2 regions of the Candidatus Brevifilum fermentans genome follow, and region 2 is predicted to be linked to the other one. Evidence: predicted binding sites of a transcription regulator. Region 2 holds the regulator's gene; the other holds the start of a gene.
What was found. The regulator HrcA, encoded in region 2, represses chaperone genes, less so after heat shock. The targets are predictions, from matches to a motif close to TTTAGCACTCTCNNNNNGAGAGTGCTAAA.

Region 1: groES (co-chaperone GroES) is a predicted target of HrcA. The motif match lies at 853-881, and genes of this name have one in related genera.

Annotation. Positions count from the first base shown of each region.
Region 1 covers NZ_LT859958.1:2,103,482-2,119,543, reverse strand. The annotation lists gene CFX1CAM_RS09215 (tetratricopeptide repeat protein) at 1-766, shown strand, start outside; gene groES (co-chaperone GroES) at 931-1,224, shown strand; gene groL (chaperonin GroEL) at 1,254-2,897, shown strand; gene CFX1CAM_RS09200 (peptidylprolyl isomerase) at 3,113-4,024, shown strand; gene CFX1CAM_RS09195 (hypothetical protein) at 3,936-4,778, shown strand; gene CFX1CAM_RS09190 (DUF711 family protein) at 5,412-6,623, opposite strand; gene CFX1CAM_RS09185 (TrmH family RNA methyltransferase) at 6,623-7,420, opposite strand; gene CFX1CAM_RS09175 (CASTOR/POLLUX-related putative ion channel) at 7,861-9,765, shown strand; gene CFX1CAM_RS09170 (MFS transporter) at 9,991-11,214, opposite strand; gene CFX1CAM_RS09165 (GNAT family N-acetyltransferase) at 11,342-12,349, opposite strand; gene CFX1CAM_RS09160 (MFS transporter) at 12,422-13,696, opposite strand; gene CFX1CAM_RS09155 (GNAT family N-acetyltransferase) at 13,754-14,749, opposite strand; gene CFX1CAM_RS09150 (CAP domain-containing protein) at 15,173-16,062, opposite strand, start outside.
Region 2 covers NZ_LT859958.1:2,323,127-2,339,188, reverse strand. The annotation lists gene CFX1CAM_RS10215 (pyrimidine 5'-nucleotidase) at 1-106, opposite strand, end outside; gene prmA (50S ribosomal protein L11 methyltransferase) at 254-1,195, opposite strand; gene dnaJ (molecular chaperone DnaJ) at 1,188-2,318, opposite strand; gene dnaK (molecular chaperone DnaK) at 2,461-4,362, opposite strand; gene grpE (nucleotide exchange factor GrpE) at 4,389-4,964, opposite strand; gene hrcA (heat-inducible transcriptional repressor HrcA) at 5,016-6,047, opposite strand; gene CFX1CAM_RS10185 (GNAT family N-acetyltransferase) at 6,356-7,393, opposite strand; gene CFX1CAM_RS10180 (hypothetical protein) at 7,458-9,890, shown strand; gene CFX1CAM_RS10175 (acyl-CoA carboxylase subunit beta) at 10,062-11,606, shown strand; gene CFX1CAM_RS10170 (OadG family protein) at 11,619-11,975, shown strand; gene CFX1CAM_RS10165 (biotin/lipoyl-containing protein) at 11,980-12,408, shown strand; gene CFX1CAM_RS10160 (sodium ion-translocating decarboxylase subunit beta) at 12,421-13,548, shown strand; gene CFX1CAM_RS10155 (uroporphyrinogen decarboxylase family protein) at 13,633-14,580, opposite strand; gene CFX1CAM_RS10150 (lysozyme inhibitor LprI family protein) at 14,893-15,402, shown strand; gene CFX1CAM_RS10145 (pentapeptide repeat-containing protein) at 15,532-16,062, opposite strand, start outside.

The DNA of each region.
Region 1 (16,062 bases), 220 kb from region 2:
GGATGTCCATCGGATCATGGCTTTCACTTATGAGACCATGGGAGAATACAACCTCTCGATCCAGTCTTATAAGCGCGCGATTGAAATCATGCCGAATTATACATACCTGTATATTGCCGTGGGACGGATCTTTCGCCACCTTAAACTTTATGATCAAGCTCTGGAGCATTTTGCCAGGGCGGCAAACCTGAATGAGCAATTAGGCATCAAAGACCCCACGCCTTACCTGACGATTGCCAATACTTATGCCCAGGAGGGCGAATTTTTTGCCGCAGCCTGGAATATGCAAAAGGCGCTAAGTTTTACACCTGCCAACCCCAGTGTTTATGGACAGTTAGGCGTAATTTATCATAAGTCACGCAATTACGAGGGCGCTATCCCGGCGTTGCAGTGCTCAATTGAAGGCTGCAGCGCCGAAATCAGTTGTGAAGTACGTCAATGCGATCCGGATGTCGATCCGATGGTGCCCGTGGAAGGGCTGCCGCTCTCGGGGAGCACGATTGTGAATTACTTTACTTATGGCTCTGTTTTAGCCGGCTTGCATCGCCCAGGTGATGATAAGTGCGATCGAGCGCTGGCTATCTTTGCACAGATCCGCAGTCGCTATGCGGATGATCCCTCGGTGATGAGCATTGTGCGCGCGGGTGAAGAAATTTGTGCTTACAGCCTTGGATTAATGGACCTGAGCGAAACGGGGGAAACGCCGGTCAGCGCAACGGAAACGCCGCCGCTTGAGCAGCCGGTCGATGATGCAGCGGAAGAATAGCTCTCCCTGAGTTTGTGTAAATCTTTTGTAAGAATTCTATATTTTACCCTTGACGACCATTTTGGAAAAAGGTAATATTGGGGGGTGTTAGCACTCTTGTTGTGAGAGTGCTAAAAAGTCGGAAAACTACTGATAAAAGAAAACAAATTCAAACGGAGGAACTGATGACAATTTCAATAAAACCTTTGGGCAATCGCCTCGTGGTCGAACCCATCGAGGAAGAAGAAATTACTGCTGGAGGCATCGTGCTTCCTGAAACCGCCAAAGAAAAACCCCAAAAGGGCATTGTTTTGGCTGTTGGCCCCGGCGAGCGCAATGACGAAGGCGAATATATGCCCCTTGAAGTCAAAGAGGGTGACCGTGTCCTGTTCGCGAAATATTCGGGGACCGAAGTTAAGTACGATGGCAAAAAATTGCTGATCATGCGAGAAAGCGATATTCTCGCCAAAATCAACTAATGAGAAAAACATCCAAGGAGTAATTAACAATGGCTAAACAAATTATTTTTTCAGAAGAAGCACGCCGTTCGCTCAAAGCCGGCATTGATATGGTGGCGAAATCGGTTGTTACAACCCTCGGTCCGAAGGGACGCAATATCGCTATCGATCGCAAATTTGGTTCTCCCACCATTACCCACGACGGTGTTACCGTTGCAAAAGAAATCGAGCTGGAAGACCCCTTTGAGAATATGGGCGCTCAGTTGCTTAAAGAAGCTGCAACCAAAACCAATGACATCGCCGGTGACGGCACGACCACATCCACTGTACTGGCGCATTCAATCGTAACCGACGGCCTTAAAAACCTTGCTGCCGGCGCCAACCCCATGTTGCTCAAACGGGGTATTGAAGCCGCGGCGAAGGCAGTGGCAGAGGCGATTGGTTCCCAGTCAATTGCGATTACCAGCCCGGCAGAAATTGCAAATGTGGCCTCAATCTCAGCCCAGGACCGTGAAATTGGCGAACTGATCGCTGAGGTGATGGACAAAGTTGGCAATGATGGTGTGATCACGGTTGAGGAATCACGCGGCCTCGAATTTGAAACCGACTATGTTGACGGTATGCAGTTTGACCGTGGATACATCTCGCCCTATTTCGTTACTGACCCCGAGACAATGGAAGCCAAAATTGAAGACCCCTATGTCCTCGTTTACGACAAGAAAATCTCTGCTGCCAGCGACATCGTGCCTCTGCTTGAAAAATTGGTACAGGTCGGCAAGCGCGAGCTGCTGATTATTGCAGAAGATATCGATGGTGAAGCCCTAGCAACACTGGTGATCAACAAACTGCGCGGCATGATCAACGTACTCGCTGTCAAAGCGCCAGGATTTGGCGATCGCCGTAAAGCCATGTTGCAGGATATCGCTGTTTTAACAGGCGCCAGCGTGATTTCTGAGGAAACCGGCCGCAAGCTGGAGACCGTCACGGTCAATGATCTTGGAAAAGCTGAAAAAATCTTCAGCACAAAAGACGAGACAACCATTGTTGGCGGCAAGGGTGATCCCAATGCCATCAAGGGACGCGTCGATCAGATCCGGGTTGAAATTGAAAATACAACCAGCGACTACGACCGTGAGAAATTGCAAGAACGGCTGGCGAAGCTCGCTGGCGGCGTTGCCATCATTCGTGTAGGCGCAGCCACCGAAACTGAGCTGAAGGAAAAGAAGCACCGTGTTGAGGATGCCCTGTCTGCAACCCGAGCGGCTGTGGAAGAAGGAATCGTGCCCGGTGGCGGTGTGGCTTTGATCAACGCCATGAGCGCGGTTGAAGACCTGAAAATGGACAGTGATGATGCTCAGGTCGGTGTTAAAATTGTCCGCGACGCATTGGAAATCCCGATGCGAAAAATTGCCGAAAATGCCGGTAAAGATGGATCAGTGGTTGTTGAGCACGCCCGCCAGGCACAGATCAAGGAAAAGAACCCCCGCATCGGTTATGATGTTTTGACCGAAGAATATTGCGACATGGTTGCCTGCGGTGTGATTGATCCTGCCAAGGTGACCCGCGGTGCGCTGGAAAACGCGGCTTCAATTGCGGCAATGATCCTGACCACCGAAGCCCTGATCACGGATGTTCCCGAGCCAGAACCGCCAATGCCTCCTGGAGGTGGTGGAATGGGCATGGGCGGCTATTAAGCCGATCGAGTTCAATAGATTATTAAGCTGCTCCATTTCGGAGCAGCTTTTTTTATTTTGGTTAATGGTGAGCAGGGATCAGGAAGCAGGGATCAGGAAGCAGGGATCAGGAAGTAGGAATCAGGGAGTAGGGAGTAGGAAGGAAGGAAGTAGGCGGCAGGAATCAGGAAGCAGTGAGTGGTTGAAATCCCCTTGGCGCTGGTATAATATTAGGCATGCATGCCGTAAAGTGGACCACAACGAAACCGATCATATGGTTATTAGTATTTATATTTTTTTTGACAGCCTGTACTCAACCGATTGATACCACACCCGAAGTAGAACCAAGCCCACCTCAGGTTTTTCCGACCATCACCCCGACGATTGCGGACCCGACCGCCACGCCCCAGCCGGCTGCAGCAGTGGTCAATGGGGAGCGGATACCGCTGGTCGTCTTTGAACGTGAGGTGGAACGCTATTTACTGACCCAAAACGCCCTCGGCAATCAAAATCCTGACCTGGATCACGCACGGGAAACCGTATTGAACGACCTGATCGACCAGGTTTTGCTGGCGCAGGGTGCGCGCGAAGCAGGGACGGAGTTCGGCGAGGCTGAGGTGCAGGCACGCCTTGACGAACTGGCAGAAGACGTTGATCTCGAAGCCTGGATGGCAGACTGGGGGTATACGCGGGATGAACTGTTTGAAAGTTTACGCTTGCAGATGCTGGTGGCGGATCAACGCCAACGGATTGTCGACACGATCCCTGAAGCTGTTGAGCAAGTTGAGCTGCGACAGGTGTTAACCTTCACCGAAGAAGGCGCCAAGCGGGCGCTGGCAAAATTAAATTCAGGAACGCCCTTTAAGGACGTTGCCTTTGAGTTCAAGCCGGAGACGGGCGGCTACCTTGGCTGGGTGCCCCGAGGATACTTGTTGATCTCAGCCGTAGAAGAAGCCGCTTTTAACCTGGCGGTGGGAAGCTATTCAGAGATTATTGCCTCGGATATTGGTTACCACATCGTCCTGGTGATTGACCGGGACGTGCGTCCGTTGAGCGTGGATGCCCGAATTACGCTGGCACGGCAAGCCCTGTACGATTGGCTGGCAGACCGGCGAGCGAACAGTGTTATCGAGATCATCATCGACTGACATGTCCAGCCGTCAACCGCCCCATTATCCGCAAAGCCAGGCTAAGCGGCGTGAGCCAAAGGCGGTGCCTTCTATGGCAACCCCGCGAGGAGCCTACCCTCCTAAAAAACCGGGTTTCCTGGCATGGTTGTTTGTATTTGCCATCCTGGGCGGTTTGATCTGGCTGTTCATGCTGATCTTTGCTCTGGGTCCATATGCGGATGAGAATCCGCCAACACCTCACCCCACCTCGATTGCCATCCTGCCGCCCAGCAGCATGATAACCCAGGTGCCAACAATCACGGCTACCGGTGTGGCGCCTACCGTCCTCACCCCGACTCAAACCCTATCTTACACCCCGACGATTTCGCCCTCACCCACGCCGGAGTTGTTCCCGTTTATCCTGATCGGCGAACCCGAGATGATGAGCAGCGACCTGCTGCGTCCCTCACTGGGATGTGACTGGCTGGTGGTTGCCGGTCAGGTGTGGGATTTGCAGGACCGGGCTGTGAAAGGGCTGGAGCTAAATCTTACAGGTGAATTGGAGGGTTATTTGATCGACGAATACTCGGTGACGGGCTCGGCGCCGGTTTACGGGATTTCGGGATATGAATTTTTGCTGGAGAATTTAGTGGTTGATAGCCAGGATGCGCTGTATATCCAGCTTGTGGACGCCGATGGAGCGCCCTATTCGCTGGCATACCCCCTGCAGACTTTCCAGGATTGTCAGAGAAACTTGATTTTGGTAAATTTTAAACAGGTGCGCTCGGAATAAACTGAAACGCCGGTGCATTAGAAGAACCCGGGTTACAGGGGCGGCTTTTTTATTTCACAAGTGGGTATTGAAAATAATGGAACCTTTTATTGGATTAAACCTGTAGGGGCAACCCCCTGTGGTTGCCCTGAACAACGAGTATTTCGGGTTGGGCAGACACGGAGGTCTGCCCCTACATCGGGATGGGCAGACACGGAGGTCTGCCCCTACATCGGGTTGGGCAGACACGGAGGTCTGCCCCTACATTGGGTTGGGCAGACACGGAGATCCGTCCCAACATCGGGCTGGGCAGACACGGAGGTCTGCCCCTACATCGGGTTGGACAGACACGGTTCGATACCCTTGCAAGGCACAGGGAGTGCTGCGCGAAGGTCTGCCCCTACATTGGGTTGGGCAGACACGGCTCGATACCCTTGCAGGGCACAGGGAGTGCTGCGCGAAGGTCTGCCCCTAAATCGGGTTGGGCAGACACGGAGGTCTGCCCCTACATTGGGTTGGGCAGACACGGAGATCCGTCCCAACATCGGGCTGGGCAGACATGGAGATCTGCCCCTACATTGGGCTGTGCAGACACAGAGGTCTGCCCCTACATCGGGCTGACCTTCTCACAATTTCCAGGCGCGGTTCAGGTTTTCAATCCACCCTGTGCTGGATGGCGATGTTTTCGTCGCCAGATAGCAAGCCAGTCAGGGGCTCGGCGGGCAGCGCCAGGACCTTGCTGTTGGCAAAATACTCAAAATTAAAGTTGGTATCATCGCCAGCCGCTTTTCCGGGAATTGGCATCAGGCGGGCGGTCAGCGGCTTATCCAATCGCAACGCCAGGGCAGCCAGGTCCAGCAGAAGCGCACTGAGCTGTTCGACGGAGGTCTCTCCGGGCAGGGGGATGGTATCCAAACCCGTACCGCACACGGCTGAATACAGCAACAGATCGTTGACGCCCAGCACGCCCTGCGCGCCGCGCGCCGCCAGGGTGGCATCTTCCAACAGGGGCAGCATCAGGCCGTTGAACCCGCTGCGCTTGAAGACAGCCTGGTCGAGGGTCTCGGTGAGAAAGGCAGATGCTGCCAGGCTGCCAGCGAGACCCAACGCCGGGAGCCCTAAAAGCTCCAGGGCAACGCCGATGGATTTATCGGGTTGCGGGAAGGGAGCCAGGGTAAAGTCGAGACCTTTGAATTCAACCCCGTATGCATCCGCCAGGCGCTGGGCGATGGTTTGCAAATCCCGGGCGTGCGCTTCTATCCGGTCAACCAGCTTCTGGCGTGCATCTTGCAGGGATTGCGCCTCTGTGAAGGCGCTCACCGCCAGGTCGGCGGCTTCCAGTGCCAACGCGAAGGCGGGCGACTTCCCCTGGTGGTAAGCTGCGGGGAAGAAGGGCGCCCAGGGGGGGACGTTAGCCAGCGCGGCAAACCTCAGGTTGGCAAAGCCGTTGGCTTCCAGGGTCGCCGCCTGGTGGATCACCTGTGCGCAGGCACGCACGGCGGACAGGCTGACTTCGGCGTTTGGCGTGGTCAGGTGTCCGCCGAAAAACAGGTTGCCAGAGCGGCTGAGCAGTTCGGGGATAGCAGCGTAACTCTGTGGTACGCCGGTCAACGCCGGGCCCAGGGAGACATACTCAAACCCTTCACTGTGTGCGATGACGTCGATGTGGGTACCCGCCTGGGCGTAGTCCTGTTCGGTTATGAATTCAGCGAAGGGCGGCGTGGCCATGCGGACGGTTTGGACAGCATATCCCGCATTTTCAAAGGATTGCCTGGCCATCCGGGCAAACAGCCCCGCTTTTTGAAAAACGAGTTCGCTGACGGGCCAGCGGGGATGGACAAAGCAGGTGATCGATCGAATGCGCATTAGTTTTCCTTTCCTGGGGTACTTCTCTGCCGCAGAACTTCTGCCATCAGAATGGCGGCAGCAACCGCAGCGTTAAGAGATTCAGCCCTACCGGTCATCGGGATGGCGACCCGCCGGGTGGCGATTTCTTCACCCAGGGGGCTGGCGCCAAAAGCTTCTCCGCCGATCAGCAAGGCGCAGGGCTTGCTGAAGTCAACGTCCCACAGGCTGGTGTCAGAGTCAGTCGTTGCAAGGATTACAGGCAGCCCTCGCAGATATTGATGAATGGCGTGCCAGGGAAGGGAATGGATAGGCAGGTGAAAATGAGCGCCCATTCCGGAACGGACCACCTTGGGCGCGAAGGCGTCGACGGTACCGGGAGTGGTAATGATGCATTCTGCACCCATGGCTTCAGCGGTCCTCAACAGGGTGCCCATATTGCCGGGGTCGCGCACCTGGTCGGCAAGGATCACAAAAGTGGGGGCTGTGGGTAAGGGCAATACGCGTGATTTCAGCACTGCCAGGATGCCAGAGGGAGTTTCTGCATCGCTGATTGCTGCCATAATCCCGGGGGTCACCTGGTGGACAGCGTTTAGATCCGAAGCCGGCAGAGATGCGATGAGATTTTTCCCGCGCTCAGAGAGGGTTTGATCGTAGAGGATGAATTCTAAAGGCCATTGAGCTGCAATAACCTCTTCAATTAATCGTGTGCCCTCGGCAACAAAGGCGTTTTCCTGCTTGCGTTTGCGAGACTGGGTTTGCAGTGCGCGTACCCGTTTAATCTTTGGGTTACTGGTTGATGCGATGATGGTCTTCATAAGTCAACCTTTCGGAGTTCACCAAACTCACAGAAAATTTCACTGAGCGACAAATTCGAGTGCCGTCTTTATTGTAATTGGTTTATCGCGTAATGGAAACGACAAGTAAATCGATCGCCAGGTATCAATAGGGAGTATTGGGAATGGTTTGGGCAGACACGGAGATCTGCCCCTACTTTGGGCTGGGCAGATACGGGGTTCTGCCCCTGCTTTGGGTTGGGCGGGCACGGCTCGATACCCTTGCAGGGCACAGGGAGTGCTGCGCGAAGGTTTGCCCTTACGAATTGACAAAAATTAGTCTAAATTGTGAAATTGTCATGTTAACTCAAATATCGATTATTAAATAACGTATTTTGATATTATAGAATATTTTCTTTTGAACGTATGATTGCTGTTATAATAGAATCACCCCCGTTGGATGATTCAAAAGGAGGTCTGCGATGAAAGCAAAATCCCATTATGTCGAAAAAATTCGTTATAAACTGGACACGATGTTCTCTAAAGGAACGTGGATGACCATCTTCTGGCTAGGGATGTTCTCACTCGCCTTCATTATCTTTTTTTCACTGGTTATTGTAATTTTTCAAATTAAAGCAGAAGGCGAATCCGTTTTACCCTTATCAGAGGCGATCTGGCAGAGTCTGATGCGCACCCTGGATGCGGGGACGATGGCCGACGATGCTGGCTGGGGATTCCGTTTGATCATGCTGCTGGTAACCCTGGGTGGCGTGTTTTTCATCAGCACTTTCATCGGGCTGATCACCAGCGGTCTCGAGCAACAGCTGGATAATTTACAAAGGGGGCGATCGCGGGTCATCGAAACGGGGCATGTCGTGGTTTTGGGATGGAGCGAACAGGTGTTTACCATCATCGAAGAGCTGGTGATTGCCAACGAAAACCAGCCAGAAGGATGTATTGTGATCATGGGCCCTGGGGATAAGGTGGAAATGGAGAACCTGATTAATGAGCGCATCCCTGATACAGGAAACACGAAAATCGTGGTTCGCAGCGGTGACCCGCTTGATATGAGCTCACTGAACATCCTCAACCTGGATAACTCCAAGGCGATCATTGTCCTTTCGTCACAGGGTGATGATACCGACTCAGAGGTGATCAAGATTTGTTTGGCGATCACCAAGAGACCGAGAAAAAATGGTAAGTCATATCATATCGTGGCTGAATTGCGCGATTTGAAAAACAAGCAGGTCGCCGAGTTGATCGGAGGCAATCAGATCGAGTGGATATTAAGCGGGGAGATCATCGCCAAAGTTATCGCTCAAACCTGCCGACAACCCGGACTATCGATTATCAACACAGATTTACTGGATTTTTCTGGTGATGAAATCTATTTTTACCAGGATCCGCAACTGGTTGGAAAAAGATTTGGCGACACTTTGCCTTTGTTTGAGAAAAACGCCGTGATGGGGTTGTGGAAAAAGGGAGGAATACCTGAGCTCAACCCGGAGATGAACAGCATCCTGGAAGAGGGTGATCAATTATTTCTGCTGGCTGAGGATGACGATCAAATCTTTCCAGATTATTCAATCAAGTCGCTTGTTGAAGAAGATAAAATTGTGACTGTTGAGCCGCAACCAGCCGAACCGGAAAAAATATTGATCTTAGGCTGGAATTGGCGTGGACCGCTCATCGTTAAAGAATTGGATCAATATGTTGCTCCTCAATCGATGGTGAAGATCGTATGCAATTTGGACATAGGGGATTGTTTGAAAGGATTTGAACTGACGGGTTTTAAAAATTTAAGCATCTCCCATCAGGTCGGTGATACGACAAACCGGGCGCTTTTAGACCAGTTGGCTTCAGAAAACTTTGATGAGATCATTGTGCTCTGTTATTCTGAATGTTTGCCGGTTCAGGTGGCGGATGCGCATACGCTGATTACTTTGCTGCATCTCAGGGATATTGCGGTTAAAAATCCGAAAATCAAATACTCTATCACAACCGAAATGCTCGATGTGCGAAACCGCAACCTGGCAGAAATTGCGAAAGCTGATGATTTCATCGTCAGTGACAAATTGATCAGCTTGATGTTCTCTCAAATCGCTGAACAGAAAGCTTTGAACGCGGTTTTTACGGATCTCTTCAATCCAGAGGGAAGTGAAATATATCTTAAACCGATGGGTGATTATGTCGCGCTTGAAACACCGGTTAATTTTTACACGCTGATTGAGTCAGCCAAGCGTAAAAGCGAAATTGCCCTGGGCTATCGCATTACTCGCGAGCATGATAATCCAGAAAAAAACTATGGCATTGTGCTGAACCCGAAAAAATCAGAAAGCATGCGGTTTACCGAGGAAGACAAACTCATTGTTGTTGCTGAAAGTTAATCCCTATTGAGCCTTCAGGCACGTTCAGGGCAGCATTGCGGCTGAACGATGTTCTCAGGATGATGAGGATTGCAAATTGGGGTTGATTGTGATTATGCTTACACGGGTGGACGACGCCGGGGATTAACCAGTAATTACTGCCAACCCAGCAGGAAGACCGGACTTTTTGATCCAACCCGGAATTTGCGGATCTACAGGATGTTGAAGGTGATGGGTTTGTGTTGATCACCCAAAGGATTTATCCTTTTCCAGGGGGCGAAAGTGTACCCAGGTGAGGATGATGGTGATGAAATAAAGCAAGCCGGTGGTAATAAATAGGGGCGAAAAACCAAAACGTGTTTGAATCAAGCCAGAAATCAATATGCCGAAAACCTGCCCCGCCTGCCACCCGATGCCGCGTATACCAGCAACTGCCCCCTGCTCTTCAGGTTGACTGACGAGCATGGCAAAATTATCCAGCAAGGGTGTAGACATTTGCATTAACACATTTCTAAACAGCAGGCTGACAGCTGCCAGCCATTGTAAGGGCGAGAAACCCAGTGAAAATAAAAATACCAGGCTGAGGCTCTGCGTGACTGCTGTTGGGATGATCCGGCTGCGGGTTATCCTGGCTAACCAGGGAGAGATCATTGTGCCCAGGAAGACGAACAGGGATGAAATACTAAAGATCAAGCCCAGCAAATCGTCACTGATGTTGAATTTGCCGCGCAAAAACACGTTTAGATAGGGGATCAGTAGTGCAGCGCCAAAACCCTGGATTAGGTTGACCGTGGTTAATTGACGAACCACCGGACGGGAGGTGAGCTCGCGGATGATTGCGTTTAGCGGGGGCCTGGATTGCTTGTTGTTCGCGTTTGTCTTGTTTTCTCTGATCAGGAATACCGGTACCAGGCTGGTTGCGGCGAGCAGAATGCCTGCAGTGATCACCCACTGATAAGAAGCAGGCGTGTCCTGGGTAATGTTCAACCAGCGTTCAAGCAAAGCAGGCACCTGCCCTGCTGCCAGGTTACCGATGGTGGTGGCAATAGTATGCAGACCAACATTCAAGCCAAAGATCATGGCCTGGTTTTCCTTTTCGCTGAGAGTCATCATAAAGGGCGGATGTGAGACGCTGTAGAGCATAAAACCGGCGCCCTGGACCATCCCAAATAAAAAGATCGGGATCGGGTTGGGTAGCCTGATCTGCATGAACATGCCCACAAAATCGATGCCCAGACCAACCAACATGCTTGTCCGCCGACCAATCCGATCGGACAACAACCCCAGCGGTAGGCCCAGCAGGAGCGCAGCCAATGGCGTTGCCGAGCGGATCAGACCGAGCACGTCGTTGTTAAATCCCAGGGAGAGGATATAGAGATTAAAAAACAATTCCCACACGCTGAAGGAGAACCCGTACAGCAGTGTGGATAATAAAAACAGTTTGGCGTTACGGTTTAATTTTAATGACATCGCGTGTTGTTTTGGTTGGTATAAATGCCGGAATTGATTCTACCATGATCACAATCAGGGGAAAAAAGTGACGCCCGTCAGGCTTCAGTTTCGAACGCCACTTTTTCATTTCCGTGCTTTCAATGCGCTATGCCAGCGGTTTTCGATACCAGATGTAGGTTTTGTCGATGTGATAGCCGAGGTTTAAGTATAAATCAAGCGCGCCGGAGAGGCCCTTGGTATCGACGCCCAGTGCGACCTCGGTCATACCCAAAGCTTTGTGCATGTGCAAAGAGCGCAGGATCAGGGCTGTGGCGATGCCCCGTTTGCGCCATTTTCTTTGGGTGGAAATATCTTCCGTCCATCCGCGCAGGCAGTGATTCTTCTGGTTATAGTCGTGATCGATATAGTTGAGCACGCTTGCAACGACCTCATCGCCATGCCAGGCTACCTGCCATAAATCCGGCTGGAAGTATTTTGAACTTGCATACTCCTGGTAATGGTGGTCTTCCGGTTGAACAATACCCCAATGGCCACGGAATGCCTCGCACGAGGCATCCCATATTTTCCGCTCCTGACCTTTGATTACCGGCCGTACTTCAATGCCGGCGGGTAATTCGGCTGCGGGGATATCTTCGAGGGTGCGAGACATCTCGACAAAATAGCGTTCAGCAACAAAGCCCAGGGATTCGACGATCTCGTTGAGCCAGACCTTGGATTCGCTGCTGCCGATTTGGAAATACTTTGGCATCTCCCGTGGATGTTCAGCCGCAATGTCCCTCAGGCGTGCTTCGCTCCAACCGATAACCGCAGTTTCAATCCCCTGGCTGCGCCATTCTGGAAGAAGGTTGATGAAATACCCGTAGACCCGCACTTGCGGATCTTCTTCCTGCCACCATTCAACCCGGGAATAGGCAATGGGCTCACCATTAATTTCAGCGATAATCATATCCTGGTAGGGGTCACAATTTCTCAGGTGAGTATAGGCGTGTTTAAGATCATCAAGAGTGTCCCTGATTTTTTCTTGGTCTGCAATTGCCCCAGCCTCGATGATGTGCAGCATCGCTGGAAAATCGCTTTCGCCCGCAAATTTGCGAAAACGAAGCCCGTCGATTTTCGGTGGAGATGCGATTAAAATTTCAAGTTTCTTCATCATTATCTCGTCATTTCCTTTCACATCAATTATTTGAATAAATCTGCAGAACCAACAAGCATGCTCATTGCGGTTTTAGTGCTGATGATTGCCATTCGCCTGTGCTGCTCGTTCTAAATCGTGTGCGCTCAGCTTGAACTTGAGCCAGGCCGGGATCACGGTGATGAGGGCAAAAACAGCGGTGATGTAAAAGGGCGCTTGCGGGCTGATTGCCTTCCACAAGAAGGATCCGAAGGCTGGAGCGGGCAGAGAGAAAATGCCCAGGCTGGCGTGGATCAACCCAAACCCTGTACCAAGCAACCTTTCCGGCAGCGCTTTGCTGAGCAACGATTGATAAGCGGGGGAGAGCAACCCAACACCAACGCCAAAAATGATCCAAGCGGCGGCGAAACCGATGAAGGCTTCCAGGTTGATCATCATGATCAGCGCCACGAATTCTAAGATAAACCCCAGGGCGATGGCGGCGCGCTCGCTGAACCGGTCTGCAAACCATCCGGCGGGAATGGTGGTCAACATCATGGCGATGCCAAAGAAGGAGGTCAGCCAGCCAATTTGCTGCAGATTCAGACCAGCGATGTCTTCCAGGTATACCGGCATCAGACGGAATGAGAGTGAAAAGGCGATATCGCGAACACCGTCGGTGAGCAACAGCCAGGTGAGCACGCCCCCAGCAATCGCTAACCCGAAAATGGTTTTAAAGTTGTTTCGCATTGTCTTAAACGAGAAGCTTTCTCGAGAAATGTCCGGATGCCTTTTAACAGCAATTTTTGACAGGAACACGCGGATGATCGTGGCGCAGATATAAATTGCTGCGGCAACGGTCAACATGATCCTGAAGCCATAGGTATCCGCCAGCCAGCCTGCCAGCGGCGGCCCGATCACCGTCACCACGGAGTAGATGGTATCGGTCATGCCGTAAACCTTGCCGCGGTGCTCTTCACTAGTCTCTTCAGCGATAAAAGCGCCGAAGCTGGGGCCAATCAGCGAACGCGTCATGGCATTCAAGCCCTCTGTCAGGTAGAGCCACTGCCAGGTGGGCACAAAGATCGGGCTGATGAATGCGCCCAGACCGATCACGCTGCCCAGGGCTACACTCCGCAGACGCCCGATGGTGTCCGAAACCCAGCCTCCCAGCACCTGCAGGATCAGGGGGATAATTTGTGAGACAGTGAAGAATATGCCAATTTGGACCACATCTGCCCCCAGGTAGCGCATATACAGCGGCAGCATGGTCATGTACATTTCGGAGGCAACGTTGGCAAATACCATCGCCACCATGAACACAATCAGGGTGTTGGAAAGAATGCGCTGTTTCGTTTTCTTCTGTAATATAGTGTTGGTTGTTTTCATGAAGTTTTAATGTCCTTAATGACCTGCTTTTGTCGCTTTGTTCATTGCGTGTTTTATCTAAGCGGTATCCAAACGCTCACCCGGACGCAGCTCAAATTCATAGGTGTCGGTTTGCCGGGCGATGTGCATGCCGGCTTTTTCATACAGGCGAGTCGCGTTGGTCGGGCTGGCAGCATCAACGATCAATCCGACGCGTTTGTTTCCACGGCGATAAAATTCAGCAAACGCTGTCAGTAATAACGCCATCCCCAGGCCCTGGTGGCGCCAGGGCTGACGGACACATAATTGAAAAACCCAGCCCATTTGCGGGTCTTCGACGGTTCTGGGATTGCAGCGAATGACGCCTGCAATTTGCCCCTCCGATTTTGCTAAGAACCAAAGTGTAGGGTCAAAATTCTTATCGGTTTGTAAATAGTGCTGCCATTCGACCAGGCGATCATCAATGGGTCGGTCAACATGACCCCAATGATCTTTAAATCCGTCATCTAATGCCAGTAACGCCGCTTTAAGTTCTGTGTTGATATCAATTGTCGTGACCTTGATTCCCTCAGGGAGCACGGGGGATTGGGGGTTGCTCCCCAGCTCAATTTCCATCCGGTAGAAATGTCTGACCAGGCTGAACCCATAGGCTTCCAATGTTTTTTTACGTTGCAAATCATTGTTCGGCGTGTAATGCATCATAACTACCCGGGATCCATCGGGAGCCAGGCTGATGCGTTCTCTGGCGCAGGTTTCAGCCCAGCTTAACAGGGTGCGAAACTGATCATCATCCCAATGATCAGGATGGAGTAAGCCATAAACGGACTTGTTGACATGCGGCTTTGAGCTATCCCAAACTTCAATGTAGCCGATAATCTGGCCTTGCTCATTTTCTAAAACACGCACCGTTTTCTCAACATCGAAACCTGGCGTCTTCCAGTCGTTGATCATGCTTTCCAGCTCAAATTCGTCATTCCCGGAAGTTGCCCGTGAACAAATATTAAACAGGTGCGTCACTTCCTGTGCATCTGCCAGGGTAAAGGGGCGCAGGCGTTTGATTGTTTTTGACTCCATTATTTCTCCTCCAGCTATTTTAAGCGGTAATGGTTTCTATGTTCAGCCTGGCATGATTTCGTTTTCAAAACTAAAAAAGCCAGTTAGCTGAGGGTCATCCCGTGGCTTCTGGCTTTCTGTCTGATTGGGTTATTCATCTTTGAGTTGAGAATAAAAAAGCCACGGGGTTTGGAGTGTGCCCGTGGCCAAGTACTGATTCAGGTAAGGCTACTTAAAAATAGGCGCACTCCGCGGTTGGCGATCGCGTCCGAAGGAATCGACGGTACGATACCGCAACACATGATTGTCAAAATGAGTTCTGTTCACGCGATTGCCTTCCTTTCTGATAAAATTCTATCTGAATGGTCTGATCTGCAGGCATCATTAATAACAGGAAAAGTGTATCACAGTTTTTTTAGTTCTGTCAAGGGGAAAATGGGGGAATTATCGTTTCTTAAGGAAACCCAGGTATACAACGACGATGATGCCTAAACCGCTGGTCAGAATTAACCCCAGTCCGAGGTTCTTCCCGTTGCTGAGAGCCCTGTGCAGCGCAGAAGGGGGCGTGGTTGGCGTGAGCGTTGGCATGGGGGTGCGAGTTGGAAAAGGGGTCATGGTGGGTCGTGGCTGGGTGGGGGTTGGGGTGGGTGGAGTGGGGGTGGCGGTGATCGTCGGTGTGACCGTCGGGTCAGCCGGGGGAATGATCACCAGATCCTGTCCTTCAAGGACCTGGGTGGTTCCCAGGCTTAATCCCGAGTTGGTTAAAATTTGATCGATCGGGATGTCATAGGCTTCGGAGATCGCCCACAATGTTTCTCCGTAGCGAACCGTATGGATGACGCTGCCGTCCGGATTGGGTGTGGCGATAATCACCTGCGAGGCTGAAACCAGCAGGCTGGGCGGACTGGAATCTGCAGGCTGTGCCGGGTTGTTGTTACTGCTGGCGGTGGTTGGCTGCCTGACTACGGTTTCGTTTGGCAAAACATTGAGGGTGTAATATACAATCCCGTTTGCGCTAGACACCCCTGCGCCCACCCTACCTGAGGCGTAACCCGTCATTGTCTGCAAATGAACCCAATCGGACCAAGTGGTGTAAACGCAATACTGGATGGACATATTGTTACCCATGGCAACGTTTTCTTTGATCCCATAGTCAAAAGAGGTTGTCCCATCCGCGCGGGTGTGCGTCCATTGCCCGATTGAAGCCATGTAATCGCTGTGACTTTGAGCAAAGCCCATCAGGTAATTATCAACGGTATAGGGAGCCAAACCCTGGCTTTGACGCAACTGGTTGACCGCGTTGATTAAATCCGCGGCTGAACCGGCCTGGGCGT
Region 2 (16,062 bases):
GGGTCCAGGCGCCGGTTTCGAAGGGATAGAGGGTGTCATCCAGGTCAATCAGTAAACAGCGAATATTCTCAAAAGCAGGTTGGTTGTCGGGTTGATTCATAGACATGGTGTAAAAAAAATCCTTCAGGCATCAATGATACCATGTGCTGCCAGGGCGGTCCTTTGCTAAAGTGCAGCTTATTCGGGCTGGTAGAGAGGGTCGACCCTGTTTGAGGTTTTTAAGAGGCAGACTATCGGCATCGATTGATTCCGGCTAACCGGTTGATTTTTGCATCATCAATCCTACCCAATCGCCATCGATCATTCGCTCGATCAGCGAAAAGCCGGCTTTTGTCGCCACATCAAGCAAGTCAAGCTCTTGCTCGGCGAGGATGCCCGAAAGCAGCAACGCCCCATCCGGGCTGACCAGTGCGGGCAGCCCCTGCCCGAACAGGCGGATGATGACCGGCGCAAGGATATTGACCAACACCAGTGGCGCTTCCTGCAGCGAGAAATGCCCGGCAAGGATTTCATTCACGGAGCCCTGACCGACCTCCAGTCGGACGGCGTCTATTCGGTTCAGCTCAGCGTTTTCCCGGGTGGATGCCAGCGCTTCTTCGTCAATATCCACCGCTAAAGCATGCGTTGCGCCCATCAGAAGGGCAGCGATCGAGAGGATGCCCGAACCGCAGCCCAGGTCGATCACCGGCTCTCCGGGTTCCAGGTGCACTTCCATCAGGCGCAAACAGAGCTGAGTAGAGGGGTGTGCCCCGGTGCCAAAAGCCATAGCCGGGTTGATGCGCACCACATTCCGAGTTTCACCTTCATCAGGCTGCCTCCAGGCGGGCAAGATCAACAGGTTTTTCCCAACCTGGATGGGCTGATAATGGGTTTTCCAGGCTGACATCCAGTTTTCATCGTGGATGGGTGTGTACTGAATCGGGGGCATTGGCGCGATCATCCCCAGGTACCACAGGGCTTCTTCGAGCGCCTTTCGTTTATCTTCCAGGGTGTTATCATCGGGCAGGTAGCCATATACAGCAATATTCCCTGTTGGCTCATTCTCCTGGGTTTTTGAATTGAAATTTGTTTCAGCTTCCACCACTACGCCGTTATCAACAAAACGCCCCAGCACTTCGGCCAGGGCTTCCGCGATTTCACCGTCGGTGACCAGCTTGATTTCGATCCAGCGGACCGGAGCACCGGCATCAGCCACCAAACACCTCGCGCAACTTATCGAAGAAGCTTTGCTCCTGGATTTTGATATCGGGGTCCATGGTTTTGGCCAATTGTTCAAACAGTTCGCGTTGCTCTGCATTCAATCGGGTGGGAATCTGCACTGAAACCGTCACCAACTGGTCGCCGGTGCCGGAGCCGCGCAGGTGAGGGATGCCCCGACCTCGCAAGCGGAAGATTTTTCCGGGCTGGGTACCCGGTGGAATCCGCAGTTCCACATCGCCGTTCAGGGTTGGGATGCGAATTTCATCGCCCAGAACAGCCTGGGCGATGTTGATATCCAGATCGAGCAGGATATCATCCCCTGCGCGGCGGAAGAAGGGATGCTTCTCAACCTCGATTTCCAGGTAGAAATTGCCGTGGGGTCCGCCGTGGGTTCCGGGCTGTCCCTCGCCAGCCAGGCGAATTTGAACACCATCTGAGACGCCGGGGGGAATGTTGACCAGCTTTTTGACGGTCTTGCGTTCCAGGCCGCGCCCATGACAGGTATCGCAGGGCGTTTCGATGACCTCACCTGTACCGTTGCAGCGTGAACAGGTGACCACCTGCACCATCGACCCCAGCAAGGTTTGATGGACCTGGCGCGTTTCGCCCTGACCATTGCATTGTGGGCAGGTGACCGGCGAGGTGCCCGGTTTGGCGCCCGAACCATTACAGGTCTGGCACTGTTCATCGCGAGTGATTTGGATTTCTTTTTCGATACCAAAGGCTGCTTCTTCAAAGGTCAGCTTAACCCGACTGGAGAGGTCTGCACCGCGGCGGGGGGCATTGCGAACGCGTCTGCCGCCCATACCGCCAAACCCGCCGAACCCACCAAAACCGAACAATCCCTCGAGGATGTCTGAAAGGTCGATATTGGAGAAGTCGGGCATGCCCTGAGTGTTGACGCCAGCGTGCCCAAAACGATCATAGGCTGCGCGTTTTTCACTGTCTGAAAGGACGGCATAGGCTTCGTTAATCTCTTTAAATTTTTCTTCCGCATCCGGGTCACTGCTGACATCCGGATGGCACTGGCGCGCCAAATTCCTGAAGGCAGACTTCAGTTCATCATCATTGGCGCTTCGTGGGACGCCAAGCACTTCGTAATAATCTCGCTTAGGCATTTTTTTAATCTAATCTCACAGTTTTATCCAAAAGAGCTTCAGCAATTCAGCCGCATAAGTTTACTCATTTGGCAGGGCCATGTCAAATTGGCTCGTGTCACAGTGCCCGGGGTTAACTCCGGGCACTGCGTGGATCATCGGGTTAGACTTGTTTGAACTCGCCTTCAACAACGTCACCATCGTCCCGGTCGTCAGATGGAGGCTCACCCTCTGTTTCAGGGCCGGGCGGCGGGGTTTGTCCTGCCTGGGCATAAGCTGCTTCGCCCAGCTTTTGCATGACCTGGGAAAGCGCGTTGGTGGCACTTTTGATGGCTTCGATATCTTCGCCGTCCTTGACCTCACGGACTCTGGCTGCGGCATCTTCGACCTGCGTTTTCAGGTCGGCAGGCGCCTTGTCACCCAGGTCAGTGAGAGTCTTTTCAGCCGAGTAGACCAAGTTGTCGGCATGGTTTCGGGCTTCGATCAAGTCACGCCGTTTGCGATCTTCGTCGGCGTGCAGTTCAGCATCGCGACGCATTTGTTCAACTTCATCTTCGCTAAGGCCGGAAGAAGCTGTGATGGTGATGTTCTGGCTGCGCCCGGTGGCTTTATCCTGTGCGGTCACTTCCAGGATGCCGTTGGCGTTGATATCGAAGGTGACTTCAATTTGAGGAATACCGCGCGGGGCAGGGGGGATGCCATCGAGAATGAATTTGCCGAGGGATTTGTTGTTGGCTGCCATGGGGCGTTCACCCTGGAGGACGTGAATTTCCACCTGGGTCTGGCTGTCGCTAGCGGTGGAGAACACCTGGCTTTCGCGGGTGGGAATGGTGGTGTTGCGCTTGATCAGGGGTGTGGCCACGCCGCCCAGAGTCTCAACCGAGAGGGTCAGCGGGGTCACATCGAGCAGGAGGATATCTTTGACTTCCCCGCCCAGAACGCCAGCCTGAATCGCTGCGCCAACTGCAACCACCTCATCGGGATTGACGCCTTTGTGCGGCTCCTTACCAAACAACTTCTCCACTTCACTTTGAATTTTGGGCATGCGGGTCATTCCGCCCACCAAGACGATCTCGTCCACTTGGTTTTTTGTCAGGTTGGCATCGTTGAGGGCATTTTTAACCGGGGTAAGACTGAGGGAGACCAGGTCATCGGTGAGTTGTTCTAACTTGGAGCGGCTGATGGTCATCACCAGATGCTTCGGTCCGGCAGCATCAGCGGTGATATAGGGCAGGTTGATTTCAGATTGCATGGTGGAAGAAAGCTCGATTTTGGCTTTCTCGGCTGCTTCTTTCAGACGTTGTAAAGCCTGCCGGTCGTTGCGCAGGTCAATGCCATGTTCTTTTTTGAATTCGTCGGCGATGAAATCGATCAGGCGTTGATCAAAATCGTCGCCGCCCAGGAAGGTGTTGCCGCTGGTGGAGCGTACCTGGAAGACGCCTTCGCCGACATCCAAAATGGAAATATCAAAGGTGCCGCCGCCCAGGTCGTAAACAGCGACGACCTCGTTCTTCTTCTTATCCAAACCGTAAGCCAGGGAGGATGCCGTGGGCTCGTTGATGATGCGCAATACTTCCAGACCGGCGATCTTTCCTGCGTCCTTAGTGGCGTTGCGCTGGGCGTCGTTGAAATAAGCCGGCACGGTGATCACTGCCTGGGTGACGGGTTCACCCAGGTAGGCTTCGGCATCGCGCTTGATTTTAGACAGGATCATGGCGCTGATTTCGGGCGGGGAGTACTCCTTGCCTCCCAGCACCACGCGCATGTCGCCATTCGGTGCTTTGGTCACCTGGTAGGGGACCACTTTTAAAGCCTGTTGAACTTCGGGGTCATCGTATTTGCGACCCATAAAGCGTTTGATGGAGAAGATGGTGTTCTCCGGGTTGGTGATGGCCTGGTTGCGGGCGACGCGGCCGACCAGGCGCTCACCATTTTTATTGACGGCGACGACGGAAGGGACCAGTCGTTCGCCCTCTGCGGATGGGATCACAACCGGTTCGCCAGCGATCATTACTGCGGCGGCGGAGTTTGTGGTCCCAAGGTCGATACCAATTATTTTTCCCATGTGATTATGCCTCCTAAAAATTTCTATTACTGGGCGACACGCACCATCGCCGGGCGGATGATGCGGTCAGAAATGCGGTACCCGGGCTGGATGATGTCAATGATCTGCCCTTCGCTGTATCCCGGGTGTTCTTCAAGGGTGATCGCTTCGTGGATGTTGGGGTCAAATTCGTCCCCGGGGTTAACGTCCATGCGCTCGACACCCTGGTTCTTCAACTGGGTGAGGATCTTTTGATAGATCAATTCGATCCCTTCAACCCAGGCAGCAGCGCCTTTTTCGGCTGGTTTATCCTTGAGGGCGCGCTCCAGGTCATCAGCGATGACCAAAAAGGTTTTGACCGTACTGGCGAGGGCGTCCTGGTAAGTACGTGTCGTATCGCGTTGCACGCGTTTTTTGTAATTGTCAAAATCAGCGCAGGTGCGCAAATAACTGTCGAGCTGCTCATCAACCTGTAGCTGTAAGGATTCAATTTCCTTTTCCAGATTGGAATATTCGTCAAAGGTCAAGGCAATCATAGGCTGACCCTCATCGGCGGGGTTGTGCTCTTTGTTTTCTTCTTTTTGTGCTTGTTTTTTGTTTTTCTCTTTTTTTTCTTCGGTCATAGGTTGCTCCAGTAGATCAGGGTATGGATGATTCCATGTCATAACAGGGTTTTACACCACCAGGGACTCAGACACGAGATCGCTGAGCACATTGGCGACGAATTGAACAGTAGAGATGGTGCGGTCGTAGGGCATGCGGATTGGACCCAGCACGCCGATCGAACCGGTCAGGGACTGGGGATCGCCATAGCGGGCCAGGATCACCGAACACTGGCGCAGCTCTTCCCAGGTACCCTCACCGCCGATGAGAACCTGGATACCGCCAACATCGGTGTTCATCATTGTGCTGGCAAGCAAGTTTTCTAAAAGCGAGCTTTCCTCCAGGATATGCAGTGCCTGGCGGGCTTCATCAGATTCAGCAAACTCAGGTTCCGAGAGGACATAGGCCATCCCGTCCAGGTAAATTTCTCCAGTGACCGATTCTTCAATCAGGGTCATTTCAGCCAGGAGGATATCGATGATATCCTGTCCGAGAGCATCAAATTGAGGGCGTAAGCGGGCGATGTCGTCGATATCACAGCGGGTGCACTGGTGTGAGATGCGGTTGGCTACCTCTGATAGGCGCTCTTGTGAAACGGCTTCAGCCAGTGTAATGAACTGCTGACGAATCTCGCCCCCCATCAGGACGAGTACCATCAACACCTGACGGCCGCGTGCAGCAATCAGTTCCAGGTGTTTGAAGATGGTCTTATCCGCGTGGGGTGCGGTCACCAATGAGGCAGCCTGCGATTGATTGGCCAGCACTGAGGCGGCTAATTTCAGCCATTGTTCAACGTCCTGACGGGATTGGTAGAACTGGTGGGAAATAGTGCGGCGTGTGGCGGTGGGGAGCGTGCTTTTTTGGATCAGGTTGCCGACAAAAAAGCGGTAGCCCTCTTCGGTGGGCACCCGACCGGCAGAGGTATGCGGCTGCCGCAGGAGGTTGTGTTCCGTCAGGACACTCATCTCGTTGCGGATTGTAGCCGAACTCATCGCCAGGTTGTATTTTAGAACCAGCGTTTTAGACCCGACCGGCTGTGCGGTCTGGATATGTTCGTGAATCACGAGGGTCAGGATTAATTTCTGGCGGTCAGTCAATCGCATGGCTTGCTCCGATTAAATTTTAGCACTCTCATGTGGAGAGTGCTAAAAAGCACAGGTTTAATCTTACCATGCAGGCTTTAGAGCGTCAAGAAAGGGGAGGTCATGTGTACGTAAGCGTTTTGTTAGAAATGGTGGAAGGGCGAATTTGGTGATTAGGAATTGTGTTTGAGTTAGTCATCACGAGCTTGCGAAGTGATCCCAGACAACACGTTTGAGATTGCTTCCCTCCGGTCGCAATGACAGAAGTTCCGGTTTGCAGGCAAAGCCCGCAATCCACTAACAGCTGTCAACGATCAACTGCCAGCTTCTTATATCCCCCGCGTCAGGGTCGCCCGGTGCACATGCCGGTCGACGCCGCCAAATTTATATTTATAATCCTCATCGCCGCGCATGAAGTCGAACTCAGTAAGTCCCTGCTCGATAGACCACTGTATTAAATGTGCCAGGTGAACCCAGCCGGGAGAATAATCGCGAAACGCCCATTCCCAGCCGGAGTTATAGCCCCAAAGGCGATTATTGAACAAAAAGGAGAGATGTCCGGCGGCTTTCTTCCCGTCCAGGGTGAAAAATGAGAGCTGGAGCCAGCCGTGCTCAAAGGCGATCCGGGCGGTGTTATGCAGATGCTGCACCATCGGCTCGGTCAGGAAACCGCGTTTGCTGGGGTCCTGGGCCATCATTTCAATGAAAGCCTGGGTCTCTCGCTCCAACTGGTCCCGATCTTCGACGATATAAAAATCCGCTTCTGCCAGACTGTTCTCCACATTGCGATATTTTCTGCGGATCTCATGACGTTGTTTTTTATCGAGTCCCGCCAGGTAGGTTTCATAGTCCGCTGGGAGGGAGATGTAAGGCGCTGGCTGAAGATAAGTCTGTTGGTGCTCCCATCCGCGCTTTTTGGCTTCGAATTCCAACAACGCCAGGGTGGGGGAGGATTCTAACAGGTTGTGTAGATCCAGAACTTCCCAGTGGGGCAGATCGTTATCAACTGAAAGAAAGTCCAACAGACCGCTCAGAAAAGGGTGCAGGTCCTGCGGATCGACGATAAAATCCAGAAAATCAGAAACTTCAACGGCGCCAACGAACATCAACGCAGGCTGACCGGTGAGATTCTGAGCGAAGAACAGGGGCGCGATTCCCACCAGGCGGTCGTCCTGAGTCGCAGTGATGATCACCAACTGACTGTCTTCGGGCCACTCTCCACCGCCGCGCGTCTGCCACCACGCTTGCTGATATTCAAAGGTGAGGAATGGTACATCACTTGCACTGTGTCCTAAAAGTTGATTCCATGGATCTTTTAATGACTCAAGCTCAGCGAAGTTGTGATAAGGTTGAAATTTCATGGTCATGATTATACCTTAGCGCAAGCGTGTATAATGGAGGCAAGCTTTAGAATGAACGGGTTAGGTGCACATGTATGATCTTAAATTAATCCCCATTCACCAGGAAAAAGGGCAGCCAATCCCGCAGCAGCGCGGTTTTACCGCCGCTAGGCCACCGCGCAGAGCCGCGCGCAGCCGCGAAGATGACATGCTGATTCTTTCATTAATCATCAACGGTGACGCACAGGCGGTGGCAGAGCTGCACGATTCATGGCTGGAAAAATTTGTTGAACCGTTTTTTAAGACCAGTGGTTCGGTGACATCGGCGTTGCGCTCGTTTATCGAGACCCTCAACCTGACCATGATGGAAAAGAACCTCAAGGGAGCTGGAGCCGGGGCAGCGGTCACCGGCGCGATCAACCTGGCTGCCGTTCATCGGCGTGCGGTGTATATCGCTCAATCCGGGTTGACCCATGCTTATGCCCTGACCCAGGCTGGACTGGAGCACTTCCACGATGCCAGCCGGCTCGATCGCGGCCTGGGTTTGAGCCGCACGCCCACAATCCGTTACTACCAGGCAGACCTGGGTTCCGGAGGCTACCTGTTTATGTCGGATACGCCTGCGCCCACGTGGACACAGGAACAATTGTGTAAGGATGGATTTCCGAGCCTGGAGCAATTGCGCCGGCGTTTAATGAACCAGTCTTCGCCCGATTTGCGCCTGGATTTGGTGCAGATCTTACCCGGTGAAGGTCAGATCACAACGATCAGCCCGGTTATTTCGGTGCCGGCAGCCCCTGAGCGAGCTGAGGTTTCCCTCTCCGTCCAGGAAGGACTTGCCAATGACGCCTTGCCCCTGGTCGATGAAAGCCCCGTGGAAATCGTCATTGACGATACGCAGCCCGTGCCCCCACCTGAAGGTGAAACAGCGCTGGAGCAGCCTGTGGAAGAGAAACTCGTATCGGCGCCGGAGCCTGAGCTCACCGATCAAGACGAGGATGAGCGTATCATCACCGATGACGTAGAAACCGATGGCGTAGAAAAGGAACCGCTTTCGGCGCCGGTTGAGCCTGGCGTCCCGGGTGAAATCAGTGCTCAGGACCAGCCCCCAGAGAGAGCCCGCTCGTCAGAAGCTACCAAAGCTCGCAAGGACCGCAAAGCCTTTGCCGACCAGGTCGACGAGATGCGCGAAGTGGGTTTAAAGAGCCTGGCGAAGTTTTTCAGATGGTGGGGCGGCACCCGGGGAAAACTGGGCACTGCTTTTAAAAAAATCTTTACAAGAGGTGGGTCTGCCGAAGAAGCGGAAGTTCCAGCATTGTCCTTGCGGACTTCGTTGATTATTGTCATTGCCGTGCCTTTGCTGGTGGTAGGGATTGCGGTTGGCGTTTACCTCACCCGCGGACGGGTACAGCTACATCAGTATTACCTTGCCCAAGCAGAAACGGCAATTGCCAGCGCGCAGGCGGTTAACGACCCTGTAAAGGCACGCGAAGCGTTGGCACTTGCGATCCAATTTCTGGACCAGGCGGAATCGTTCCGATCGACGAATGAAACCAAAGAATTGAGAACAAACACCCAGCATGCCCTGGACGTGTTTGATGGGGCCTTACGGCTCAGCTATCACCCGGCAATTCTTGGAACGCTGTCCGAAAGCATTAATATCACTCGCATCATCTCGTACGGCATGGATTTATACATGCTCGACGCCACTGCAGGACGGGTGATCCACGCTATTCGGAACAGCCAGGGATACCAGATTGATACCAGTTTCCTATGCGAAGCAGGTAATTACAGCGGGGGGGCGGTGGATCTGCTGGTGGATGCCACTCCGCTTCCGATCAACAATCCCTATCTCGCCCATGTTCTGGCGGCGGATGCGAATGGCCATGTGATTTACTGCGGTCCGGGGCTGGAACCGGTGGTGCAGACCCTGCCGCGCGGTGTTGAGACCATCGGCGCGGTGACGCGCATTGCCTCTGAAGGCAATTTTCTGTATGTCCTTGACCCCACTGCTGAGGCAGTGCGGGTTTACCGCTCGACAAACGGGCAATTTTTAGATGAACCGACCGTGTTTTTCGGGAGAGCACAGGTTGACCAGATTCCTCCGTTAAGACAGATGGTGGATATAGCTGTCAATGGTGCAGAGCTTTACCTGCTGCGGAGCGATGGGATGCTATCACATTGTTTAGCGACGGGGCTGTCCGATGATCCGGTTCACTGTGAGAACCCGGTAGAGTATATTGACGGGCGTCCCGGAAAGGAAGGTCAGCCGGTAAGCATGCCAGATTCCCGGTTTGCCGCTGTGTTGTACACAGCTCCGCCCGACCCGACTGTGGATATCCTGGATGCAGAAAACGCGGATATCTTCCGGTTTTCGCTGCGCTTCAGGTTGTATCAACGCATGCGCTCTGATATCGGAAATTATGAAGTGAGTTCACCCGCGGCAACAGCTTTTACCATCGGCGTGGACCGAATCGCCTTCATTGCCTTTGGTCACCAGGTGTTTTGGGCGTATGTGGAGTAAAAATTTAGTGATTAGGAACCAGGAGACTAGGAATTAGGCATCCGGAAAACATCTGCATTATAGCACTGTACTGATACCTGATACCTGATACCTAATTCCTGATTCCCAATCACCTGTTCCCATTAATGTTACAATAGATTTGAATCGAGACCATCATCAATTAGGAGGATTATGGCACAAGTTGATCCGCGAATAGAAGTGTTGCGCGCGATGCGCACCAGAGCAATGGGCGGCGGCGGGCAGGATAAAATTGACCGCCAGCACGCCAAAGGGAAACTGACTGCCAGGGAGCGCCTGGACTTGCTGCTGGACCAGGGCAGTTTTACCGAATTAGAACCTTTTGTTGTTCAGCAAAACGTTCCCGAGGACGAGGCTGTTCTTGGCGACGGTGTGGTCACCGGATATGGCACGGTGGAGGGCAGAACGATCTACGTTTATGCCCAGGACTTCACCGTGATGGGCGGGGCGCTGGGCGAAATGCACAGCCGCAAGATCTGCCGGGTAATGGACCTGGCCGCTGCTAATGGGTGTCCGATCGTCGGATTGATTGATTCGGGCGGCGCGCGTATCCAGGAGGGCGTGAGGAGCCTGGGTGGCTATGCCGAGATCTTCAAACGAAATGCCCAGTACTCCGGGGTAGTACCGCAGATCAGCCTGATTTTGGGACCCTGCGCTGGTGGAGCGGCTTATTCCCCGGCGCTGACCGATATGATTATCATGGTTGAAAAGCAGAGCTTCATGTTTCTGACCGGTCCGCAGGTGATTAAAACCGTTACCGGTGAAGAGACGGATTTTGAATCCCTGGGCGGGGCACAGGTGCATCTGAATGTGAGCGGGACCGCGCATCTGATCACCAAAGACGAGCAATCCGCCCTGGCACTGGCGCGCGTTGTGTTGGGTTACCTGCCCTCGAACAATGTTGAAAACGTGCCGCTGAAACCCGCTACGGATGACCCGCAGCGCCTGGCAGAGGCACTGAACAGCCTGGTGCCGCTGGATCCCAGCAAACCCTATAGCATGCACTCCGTGATTGAATCCGTGGTGGATCAGGGCTCGTTCCTCGAGCTGCAGGCCGGGTTTGCCCGCAATTCGATTGTGGGTCTGGCGCGGTTTGATGGGATGACGGTCGGGATCCTGGCGCAGGAACCCAGCGTGATGGCCGGGGTGATCGACATCGACGCTGCGGATAAGTTGTGCCGAACGGTGCGCTTGTGTGACGCATTCAATATCCCCCTGGTGACCTTTGTGGACTCACCCGGATTCTTGCCAGGGGTCGGGCAGGAGCACCGCGGGATCATCCGCCATGGTGCAAAGGTGCTGTTTGCCTATTCAGAGGCGACGGTGCCCAAGATCAGCGTGGTGACGCGCAAGGCTTATGGCGGGGCTTACGTGGTGATGAGCAGCAAATACCTGGGCACGGACATCAACTATGCCTGGCCCAGCGCAGAAATCGCTGTGATGGGGCCGGAAGGCGCCACCAATATCTTGCATGGGAAAGACCTGGCTAAAGCCGAAGACCCACAGGCAGAGCGAGCCCGCCTGGAAGAAGAATACCGTCAGCGCTATCTGACGCCTTATGCCGCTGCCCATGCCGGCTATATTGATGAGGTGATTGAACCTGCGGAGACTCGTAAAAAGATTATTGCCGCTCTGCGGGCGATCCAGAACAAGGCTGAACAACGCCTGCCCCGAAAACACGGCAATATGCCTGTTTAGAAAGGTCATGTGATGAATGAAGTAATCCAGCAAGGTTTAATGATCACAGCCATTGGTATGGGGCTGGTGTTTGCCGTGATCATCTTCTTATGGGGGATGATGGTGCTGTTGGTATGGGTGACGACTCCCAAATCAACCAATAAACCTACTGAAGAAGATGTGGATGATGTGGAGACAGCCGATTCGGTGACGGATATGGCGGCTGTTGAAAAACAACGCCGCGCGGCTGCAGCCGCGGTGGCGGTTGGACTGGCGATTGCCCAAAGCAGACCGATAACCCGGGGTGCACAGGCTCAACTCGGGACGATGAGCCCCTGGCAAAGCGTGCATCGCTCACAACAATTTTTTGGACAGCGAAAAAGAGGATGATTAAATGAAAATAGAAGTGCAAATTGATAATCAGCATTACACCGTTGAAATTGATGATATTCATGCCCGGCCGGTGATTGCATGGGTACAGGGCGAACGGTTTGAGGTATGGCCAGAGGACACGGGCTCAACCCAAACCGGGCAGGCTGCCATGCCGTTGGTCTCGGTTCCGGATGTGACCCCTGTTGCTAAAGCGCCGGAAGTGCTCGCAGATGGCGGGCGTGAGTTGACCTCACCGTTGCCCGGCGTGATTGTGGCGGTACTGGTCAAACCCGGTGACGCTGTAATCCGTGGCCAGGAATTGTGCACCCTGGAGGCGATGAAGATGAAAAACGCCATCCGCGCCAACCGGGAGGCAGTGGTCGAAGCGGTCGCAGTTACTGTGGGTGAACAGGTCAATCACGGTCAGGTGCTGATCACCTTTGTAGAATAAGGGAGTGAATCAATGGCCTATTTGGACTTTTCCTTCCTGATCCGAGAAATCACCAAGGGCTTCACCGCCTTTAACTGGGGCGATGCTGTGATGATTCTTTTGGGGGTGGTGTTGATCTACCTGGCGGTGGCCAAAGACTACGAACCGGTCTTACTGCTGCCGATTGGCTTTGGCTGCATCATGGCTAATATTGGCATGTCGACTGATGCAGGCTTCATGAAAGTGATCTACGACGCCGGGATCGCCACGGAGTTATTTCCGCTGTTGATCTTTGTCGGTGTGGGTGCGATGATCGATTTCAGCCCCCTGTTGACACAACCAAAAATGGTGCTGTTAGGGGCTGCCGGGCAATTTGGGATTTATGGCACTCTGCTGTTGGCGCTCCTGCTGGGTTTTCCGCTGAACCAGGCGGCATCGATTGGGGTGATCGGCGCGATTGACGGCCCAACAGCGATTTTCGTCAGCGCCAGGCTGGCGCCTGAACTCCTGGCGCCGATTGCAGTGGCGGCATACTCGTACATGAGCTTGATCCCGATCATCCAACCGCCGATTATGAAAGCATTCACCACACGTAAAGAACGTCTGATTCGCATGGAGTATGCCCCACGACCGGTCTCACGTTTGACCCTGGTGATCTTTCCGATCTTTGTGACCGTTGTAGTCAGCCTGGTGGCGCCGGACGCAGCTCCGCTGATCGCGTCGTTGATGCTGGGTAACTTGCTGCGGGAAAGCCTTGTGGTGGACCGGCTGAGTAAGAGCGCTCAAAACGAGATCATCAATGTGGCTACGCTGTTCCTTGGGCTGGCAATTGGCGCAACCATGAAAGCTGAATCGTTTTTAAACCTGCAGACACTGATGATTCTGGGTCTGGGATTGATTGCCTTCATCCTCGACACAATTGCCGGGCTGCTGTTTGGCAAGCTGATGGCTGTGTTAAGCCGCGGTAAGATCAACCCGCTGATTGGCGCATCCGGGATCAGCGCATTCCCAATGGCAGGCCGCCTGGCGGCGAAGGTTGCGCAGGATGAGGATTTTGAAAACTTCATCTTGATGCATGCCATGGGTGCCAATACAGCCGGACAGCTGGGCAGCGTGATCGCCGGGGGATTGCTGCTCGCCCTGGTTTCCGGGATCGTGTAAATACATCGGGTTAATATTAAAGCAGGCGCCGCAACTGGTTGCGGCGCCTGTTGGTTTTAATGGGTTCTGGCACTTAGCGAAGGATCAATTCGAAGTCTGTGCCGGCATGGGGTAGGTGCCCGTCGCTTCGATAGCCAGACGAATGTTTTCCCGGTTGATGTCAGTTGGCAGGGTGCAATCAGCGCCGATGATCAGGTTGGCAGGTCCCACGCTGCGGATAATTTCGTGCACGGCATGTTCAATCTCTTCTGGCTTTCCTTTAACGATCAGACCGTTGTTATCCAGCCCGCCGAGGATAGGACGAGTGAATAATCGCTTGCCCGATTTCAGCGAAAGGTTGGATGGTGCAGTCACAGCCCAGTTGAAAACATGTCCCGGGTAGTTGCAGTAGAGGTGCAGGCGGACGTTGTCGCGGCAGATATGGATGATATTCAGCTCGCCCTTTGACCGGATTGCATTCAGCACGGTCAGATCGTGGGGTTTGATGAATTCAAGGAACACATGCTCACTGAAGCGATCTGCTTCCCCGCCCTGAGCCGAGAAGTAAATACCGTCAGCGCCGGCATCCAGGCACGCAACGGCGAATTCAGCCAGGCTTTCTGCAATCACAGCCAGGCCCATGTTCACGGATTGGGGATCTTCTTTGAGGTGTTGCGTCACCAGGCGACCTGAGGCATGGTTGCCGGAGGAAAAAGGATTGAAGATGGTGGTGGTGGTTAAACATTCCCCGTTGAGCGCATCGGTGATCTGTTTGATCTCGTCAAGTTGTGCCTGGAAGAACTCGCTTGATAACGGCGCAGGTTTGAGTTTGCGCCAATCACTTGGCGTTCTAATCTGTACCTTCGTCTGGTAGGGGTGCTCGTTCATGATCTTTAGAAAATCCGGTTTTACCTGGCGGTAATAATCAAGATGAGCTTTAACCGCAGCTTCCCCGTGGGCTTGCTCAGCAGGAAAGTGAAACCAAAAGCTGGCTGGCACACGATCGGGTACCTGGCCAGCAAGGACAGCGCGAATTCGTTCTAACCGATTCATGATATATTCTCCTGTTTTAATTTTACCAGTCTTTGACGCCCAGAACTCGCTCACAAACCAATTTGCTGCAAAACAAGCCATCGTGGAAACCCTGAGAACCTTGTAAATAGTTAAAAACTCAGCAATTGGGGCTGACCTGCGTGTTCAACCTTGCCAAAGAAGGCCCTGCGCGCAGGGATTTTCGTTGATGCAAGACGAAGGGTTCTTTTGGAATATTTCTTGCAGTTTTAATGGGTGTACTGCAGTATAATGCTCTCGTTTGCGAATGATGACCGGTGATCACCTGCGAATAAGGCAGGCTATTTAAATCTGATGAATAAAATTCGACCCCACATGCAAAGCATCACCCTTCTCAGCCTGGCAGGGATCCTGCTGGTCATTGCTTTTTATATTTCTCTGCAAACACAAACTGGCGATAAAGAGCCCAGCCTGACGGTGACGCCCCGTACTGAAAAAAATTCTTTGGTCGATATGCCAGATTGTTCGGAAGAGCTGCCCATTCAAGATGCGATCTCGTGCCATCTTAAGGCAGCACAGGTTTCTGGCGCGTTGGTCCAATCTATGGAGAGCAGGCTTGTTCAGTTGGAGCCCAAAGCAGTGGACCAGATTGCACTGATCGAAAACCAAATTGCCTGGGAGGAATCGCGCAATTCGGAATGTCATTTGGTGCACGAAATGGCGGGGGGCAGCGATGAGGGCCAATTGCAGGAATTAATCTGTCTGACCGAACTCAATTTGACACGACTGGCAAGGCTTGAACAATACTGCAATGAGTGGCATGGATTGAAGGATTGCAGAAATGACGTTGAAGCAAACCAATGATTTGATTCCCATCCAGCGCATCTCCCCCTTTCTGTTGCAAAAAATCATACAGTAAAAGTTGTTATCAAACCGATAAAAAGAACCCCGAAGCACTGGCTTTCGGGGCTTTTTTGCGCTGTTTGAGAAAAATCAGGCAGCTTTGCGCTTTCTTCGGATAAGGGCATAGATGATCAGAGCCAGAACGCCAAGAATTCCACCCAGCAAAACCGACCAGACCCAGGTGGGAAGTTGAATCATGGGGGCAGGCAGTGTCAAGGGTGGAACCAGAGCCTTTTCCCAGTTGACGTTATGAGCACGTGCGCCGGTAAAGTTCGCGTTGGTGAATTTTGCACCGGTTATATCTAATCCTGCCAGGCGGGTGTTGATCAGGTCTGCCCCGGTGAAATTGGCGTCGGTGAAGCTTGTTCCCACCAGCGCGGCGTTGCGCAAGCTGGCGCCTTCAAAGCTGGCTTCGGAAGCATCCGCGCCGACGATCGCTGAGTCGCTGAGGTCCGTCCCGGTAAAGTTGGCTTTCACCAGGTCGCCGCCCAGGATAATCGTGTTATGGATAGCTGCATCCTGCAGAGAAGCTTTATAGAAATTCGGCTTAATCAGCAATCCATGTGAAAGTTTAGCTCCGGTCAGATTGGTTTTACGCAAAATTGCACCGACAGCGGTGAT